2 regions of the Ramlibacter sp. MAHUQ-53 genome follow, and region 1 is predicted to be linked to the other one. Evidence: predicted binding sites of a transcription regulator. Region 1 holds the regulator's gene; the other holds the start of a gene.
What was found. Region 1 encodes NrdR, which represses ribonucleotide reductase genes. Its sites were predicted from a motif close to CACNANATNTNGTG; they were not measured.
Positions count from the first base shown of each region.

Region 2: the regulator NrdR is predicted to act here: its motif matches at 1,293-1,306, upstream of ACT80S_RS13355 (ribonucleoside-diphosphate reductase subunit alpha).

Region 1 covers NZ_JBQWTS010000001.1:306,906-310,300, forward strand. The annotation lists gene ACT80S_RS01355 (lytic transglycosylase domain-containing protein) at 1-423, shown strand, start outside; ZMP/ZTP riboswitch at 449-573, shown strand; gene glyA (serine hydroxymethyltransferase) at 632-1,876, shown strand; gene nrdR (transcriptional regulator NrdR) at 1,892-2,341, shown strand; gene ACT80S_RS01370 (GspH/FimT family pseudopilin) at 2,429-3,022, shown strand; gene pilV (type IV pilus modification protein PilV) at 3,019-3,395, shown strand, end outside.
Region 2 covers NZ_JBQWTS010000008.1:112,022-115,416, reverse strand. The annotation lists gene ACT80S_RS13365 (sigma-54-dependent transcriptional regulator) at 1-620, shown strand, start outside; gene ampD (1,6-anhydro-N-acetylmuramyl-L-alanine amidase AmpD) at 617-1,195, shown strand; gene ACT80S_RS13355 (ribonucleoside-diphosphate reductase subunit alpha) at 1,477-3,395, shown strand, end outside.

The sequences.
Region 1 (3,395 bases):
AAGCTCGACCCGACGCTGATCCTGGCCGTGATGGCCGTGGAATCCGGCTTCAACCCGTTCGCCCAGAGCCCGGTGGGCGCCCAGGGGCTGATGCAGGTGATGACCAAGGTCCACAGCGACAAGTACAGCCTGTTCGGCGGCAAGCTCGCCGCCTTCGACCCGGTGTCCAACCTGCGCGTGGGCGTGAAGGTGCTGCAGGAGTGCATCCAGCGCGCCGGCTCGCTCGAGGCGGGCCTGCGCTACTACGTGGGCGCCGCCAACGTCGAGGACGACAACGGCTACGCCGACAAGGTGCTGGCCGAGCACCAGCGCCTCAAGCAGGTCGCGGCCGGCCAGAACGTGCCGCACTCCGCCCCCACCGGCCTGCGCGCCAACAAGCCCGAGACCGGGCCGGCGCGCGTCGCCGCCCTCGCCCTGTCCTGAAGCCCCCCGGGCCTCGGATACACTTACGCCCGTACGCGACTGGCGATAGGCGCGTCCGCCTCGAGCAGGCGGCACGCGCCGACGTGGGACACCACGGGGGAGCGTACCGCCGGCCGTGCCGGTGATCCGCCGTTCGCCTGGGCAGCCCTTGTTCGACGCTTGTTCGACATCAGGGACCACCGTCTGAAAAGACCGAAGGACTGCCGCCGTGTACCACCGCAATACCCTCATCGAGCAAACCGATCCTGAACTGTTCGCCGCGATCCAGGCCGAAAACCGTCGGCAGGAAGAGCACATCGAGCTGATCGCCAGCGAGAACTACGCCTCCCCCGCCGTCATGGCGGCCCAGGGCACCCAGCTGACCAACAAGTACGCCGAGGGCTACCCCGGCAAGCGCTACTACGGCGGCTGCGAGTACGTGGACATCGCCGAGCAACTGGCGATCGACCGCGTCAAGCAGCTGTTCGGCGCCGATGCCGCCAACGTGCAGCCGCACTGCGGCGCCTCCGCCAACGAGGCCGTGTTCCTGGCCTTCCTCAAGCCCGGCGACACCATCATGGGCATGAGCCTGGCCGAAGGCGGCCACCTGACCCACGGCATGCCCCTGAACATGTCGGGCAAGTGGTTCAACGTCGTCTCCTACGGCCTGAACGAGAAGGAAGAGATCGACTACGACGCGATGGAAGCCAAGGCCCGCGAGCACAAGCCCAAGCTGATCGTGGCCGGCGCCTCCGCCTACGCCCTGCGCATCGATTTCGAGCGCTTCGCCAAGATCGCCAAGGAAGTCGGCGCCATCTTCATGGTGGACATGGCCCACTACGCCGGCCTGATCGCCGCGGGCGTGTACCCCAACCCGGTGCCCTTCGCCGACGTGGTGACCTCCACCACCCACAAGAGCCTGCGCGGCCCCCGCGGCGGCATCATCCTGATGAAGGCCGAGCACGAGAAGGCGATCAACTCCGCCATCTTCCCCGGCCTGCAGGGCGGCCCGCTGATGCATGTGATCGCCGCCAAGGCGGTGGCCTTCAAGGAAGCCCTGACGCCCGAATTCAAGGCCTACCAGCAGCAGGTCGTGAAGAACGCCCAGGTCGTCGCCGAGACCCTGACCCAGCGTGGCCTGCGCATCATCAGCGGCCGCACCGAGAGCCACGTGATGCTGGTCGACCTGCGCGCCAAGGGCATCACCGGCAAGGAAGCCGAGGCCGTGCTGGGCGACGCCCACATGACCATCAACAAGAACGCCATCCCGAACGACCCCGAGAAGCCGTTCGTGACCAGCGGCGTGCGCATCGGCACCCCGGCCATGACCACCCGTGGCTTCAAGGAAGAAGAAGCCCGCATCACGGCTAACCTGATCGCCGACGTGCTGGACAACCCGCGCGATCCGGCCAACATCGCCGCGGTGCGCGAGAAGGTCAACGCCCTGACCCGCCGCTTCCCGGTCTACGGCTAAAGCGGCAGCGGCACGATGAAATGCCCCTTCTGCGGCAACGCCGACACCCAGGTGGTGGAAACGCGTGTCGCCGAAGACGGCGACATCGTGCGCCGGCGCCGCCAGTGCGCCCATTGCGAGAAGCGCTTCACCACCTACGAGCGGCCTGACGTCTCGTTCCCGGCCGTCGTCAAGAAGGACGGCCGGCGCATCGAGTACCAGCGGGCCAAGCTGCTCGACTCCCTCAACCTCGCCCTGCGCAAGCGGCCGGTGAGCACCGAGCAGGTCGACTCCGCGATCGAGCGCATCGAGGAAAAGCTCCTGAACCTCGGCGTGCGCGAGATCCCCTCCTCGCGCATCGGCGAGCTGGTGATGCGAGAACTCAAGAAGCTGGACAAGGTGGCGTACGTGCGCTTCGCCAGCGTCTACCGCAGCTTCGAGGACATCGACGAGTTCAAGACCCTCGTCGACGAAGTCCGCAGATAAGCCCGCGACGGGCCCGGCCGCCCGGCCGTCGCCTGCATTCGTCGGCACACCCTGTGAGCCCGGAAGGGCGCCTCGCATAGTCGCGGCATGTCCACGACTGCGACCGCCCGAGCCCCACGCGCCGGCGCCCTGCGCTCCACGCGCGGCGTGACGCTCGTCGAGTCCCTCGTCGCCATCGCGATCCTGGCCGTCCTCGGCGCCCTCGCCGCCCCCTCCTTCCGCACCCAGCTCGCCGCGGCGCGCCTGTCGTCCGCCACCAGCGAGCTCACGGGCAGCCTGATGCAGGCGCGCGCGCTGGCCGTGCGCCTGGGCCGGCGTGTCACCGTATGCCGCAGCCAGGACCAGTCCACCTGCGACACCGATGCCAAGCGCCACTGGGGCAGCGGCTGGATCACCTTCATCGACGCCGACGGCAACGGCTCGCGCAGCGGCACCGAGACCCTCACCTACCAGGTCTCCCCGCTCGATGCCGACCTGCGTGTGCGGGGCAACGGCACCCTGACCGATCGCGTCACCTTCGTCCCCTCCGGCGGGGCGCGCGCCAACGGCACGCTGAGGGTGTGCAGCGCGGACCCGGGCCTGGGCAACGATGCACGGGCCCGCCAGCTCGTGATGCAGCAGACCGGCCGCGTCGTCGTCGAGCGCGTCGCCGGCATCCAGGGGACCTGTCCGGGGCCATGAGGCACCTGCCCGTACGCCCCTCCCGCCCCCGGACCCGGGCGCACCGCGGCGCCAGCCTCATCGAGGTGCTCGTCGCGGTGCTGGTCCTGAGCATCGGCATGCTGGGCCTGGCCGCGCTCCAGGCGCGCAGCCTCCAGGGCAACGTGAGCAGCTTGCAGCGCACCCAGGGCGTGGTGATGGCTCAGCACCTGCTCGACATCCTGCGCGCCGACCGGGCCTCCGCCGCCACGGGTGCCTACGACCTCGGCGCCAGCCTCGAGAAGCCGGCCTGCGTGAGCAGCGACATCGCGGGCACCACCTTCGCCGCCGACAGCCTGCGAGCCTGGCTCGACGCCCTCAAGGCCCACCTGGGCCAGTCCGGCGACACCACCAC
Region 2 (3,395 bases), on a different contig from region 1:
TCGGCTCCACCCAGGAGGAGGCGGTCGATGCCCGCATCCTCAGCGCCACGCACAAGGACCTCGCCGCCGAGGTCCAGGCCGGTCGCTTCCGCCAGGACCTGTACTACCGCCTCAACGTCATCGAGATCCTGGTGCCGCCGCTGCGCGAGCGGCGCGAGGACCTGCCGGCCCTGTGCGCCGCGCTGCTCGCGCGCATCGCCCAGGACGCCGGCACGCCAGTGCCGCCGCTGACGCCCGGGCTGCTGGCGCAACTGCAGTCGCTGCCGCTCACGGGCAACGTGCGCGAGCTGGAGAACATGCTGCACCGGGCCGTGGCCCTGAGCGATGGACTGGACCTGTCGCTCGAAGCCGAGCCCGCGGTGAGCGCGCCGGCGCCCCTGCCCGCCGCGGCCGCCGCCGGTGCGCAGGCCGTCCCCGCCGCCGGCCTGCCCTCCGACCTGCAGGCCTGGCTTGACGAGCGCGAGCGCGAGATCCTGGTGCGGGCCCTGCGCGAGAGCGGCTTCAACCGCACCGCCGCGGCGCAACGCCTGGGCCTGAGCCTGCGCCAGATCCGCTACCGCATCGCGCGCCTGGGCATCGCCACGCCCGGCCCCGACGACGCGGCGGACGACCGCGCATGAGGGAAGCCCCCGCCGCGCCCCTGTTCCAGGGTGGCTGGTACCGCTTCGCGCGCCGGCTGGATTCGCCCAACTTCGGCGCGCGCCCCGCCGGCGCCTGCATCGACCTGCTGGTGATCCACTCCATCAGCCTGCCGCCCGGGCAGTACGGTGGCGACGAGGTGCAGCGCCTGTTCACGAACACCCTGGACTGGGACGCCCACCCCTACTTCCAGGGGATCCGCGGGCTGCAGGTCTCCGCGCATTTCTATATCCGACGCGACGGCGCGCTGTGGCAGTTCGTCAGCTGCGACGCGCGGGCCTGGCATGCCGGCGCCTCGCAGTGGCGCGGGCGCGGCAACTGCAACGACGACTCGATCGGCATCGAGCTCGAGGGCCTGGAGGGCGACCCCTTCGAGCCCGCGCAGTACGAGGCCCTCGCCAGCCTGGCCTCGGCCTTGCAGCAGCATTACCCGGTGCGCCACATCGCCGGGCACGAGCACATCGCGCCCGGCCGCAAGCGCGACCCGGGCCCCGGCTTCGACTGGGCGCGGCTGGCCCGCAGCCTGGGCGGGGCCGGCGACTCCCTGCCCTCCTGAACTCAGCGTGTTCCCGGGCCAGGGAATCCGATGACACACCCTAGGTTCTAGGCCGCCGCCGCGAGGTCGCGCGCGAAATTCTCGTCAATGGCAAGAACACTACATGTGGTGCCTTGCGATACACTCAGGCCCTAGATATAGTGCCTGCGTTGTTGACACGGAATCGCCGAATTCCGACCACAAAAGGTGAGCGGGCACTACCGCGCAACCCCCGGCGAATCCCAGCGCGTGCGCTTTGCGCCCATCCAAAACACACGAGAAGACACACCACACGAGGTCCCATGCAAACTGCCCTGAGCACCCCCTCCGCACAAGCCTTCACCGGCGCCGCTGCCTCGTCGGGCGCCGCGTCCCAAGCCGGCGCCGCCGGCCAGGGCCTGGCCAACTACCAGATCATCCGACGCAACGGCGCGGTCGTGCCCTTCGCGCCGGACAAGATCGCGATCGCGCTGATGAAGGCCTTCCTGGCGGTGCACGGCACCCAGGGCGCCGCCTCTGCCAGCGTGCGTGAGACCGTCGACGGCCTGACCCAGGCCGTGGTGCGCGCCCTGCTGCGCTCGCGCCCGGGCGGCGGCACCTTCCACATCGAGGACGTGCAGGACCAGGTCGAACTCGGCCTGATGCGCGGCGGCCACCACGAGATCGCCCGCGCCTACGTGCTGTATCGCGAGCGCCGCGCCCAGGAGCGCGCCGCCAAGCAGCCCGAGGCCGCCAAGCCGGCCGAGCCCCAGCTGCATGTCACCGACGGCGGCCAGCGCATCCCCCTGGATGTCGCCCAGCTCAAGGCCCTGATCGAGAGCGCCTGCGCCAACCTGGGCGCCGACGTGAAGGCCGAGCCCATCGTCGCCGAGACGCTGCGCAACCTGTACGACGGCGTGCCGATGGACGAGGTCTACAAGGCCTCCATCCTGGCCGCCCGCACCAAGATCGAGAAGGACCCGGACTACACCTACGCCACCGCGCGCCTGCTGCTGCACACGATCTTCAAGGAGGTCCTGGGCCGCGACGTCACCCCCGCCGAGGCCGCCGCCAGCTACGCCGACTACTTCCCCACCTTCATCAAGAAGGGCGTGGACAGCGAGCTGCTCAATCCCGAGCTGCTGCAGTACGACCTGGCCCGCCTGGGCGCCGCCCTGAAGGCCGAGCGTGACCAGCAGTTCGACTACCTGGGCCTGCAGACCCTGTACGACCGCTACTTCCTGCACGTGCGCAAGACCCGCATCGAGCTGCCGCAGGCCTTCTTCATGCGCGTCGCCATGGGCCTGGCCCTCAACGAAATCGACCGCGAAGCCCGCGCCATCGAGTTCTACGAAGTCCTCTCCAGCTTCGACTTCATGTCGTCCACGCCGACGCTGTTCAACAGCGGCACGCTGCGCTCGCAGCTGTCCTCCTGCTACCTGACCACGGTGCCGGACGACCTGGACGGCATCTACGAGTCCATCAAGGAAAACGCCCTGCTGTCCAAGTTCGCCGGCGGCCTGGGCAACGACTGGACCCGCGTGCGCGCCCTGGGCTCCCACATCAAGGGCACCAACGGCGAGTCGCAGGGCGTGGTCCCCTTCCTGAAGGTCGTCAACGACACCGCCGTGGCGGTGAACCAGGGCGGCAAGCGCAAGGGTGCGGTCTGCACTTACCTGGAGACCTGGCACCTGGACATCGAGGAATTCCTCGAGCTGCGCAAGAACACGGGTGACGACCGCCGCCGCACCCACGACATGAACACGGCCAACTGGATCCCCGACCTGTTCATGCGCCGCGTCATGGAAAAGGGCGAGTGGACCCTGTTCTCCCCCTCCACCTGCCCGGACCTGCACGACCTGTACGGCGCCGAGTTCGAGAAGGCCTACGTCGCCTACGAAGAGAAGGCCCGCCGCGGCGAGATCAAGCCGAGCAAGACCGTCCAGGCCGCCGACCTGTGGCGCAAGATGCTCACCATGCTGTTCGAGACCGGCCACCCCTGGATCACGTTCAAGGACGCCTGCAACGTGCGCTCGCCGCAGCAGCACGTGGGCGTGGTGCACTCGTCCAACCTGTGCACCGAGATCACCCTGAACACCAGCGACACCGAGACCGCCGTCTGCAACCTGGGCTCGATCAACCTGCGCCAGCACCTCAAGGACGGCGCCATCGACCACGACAAGCTCAAGCGCACGGTCTCCGTGGCCATGCGCATGCTCGATAACGTGATCGACATCAACTA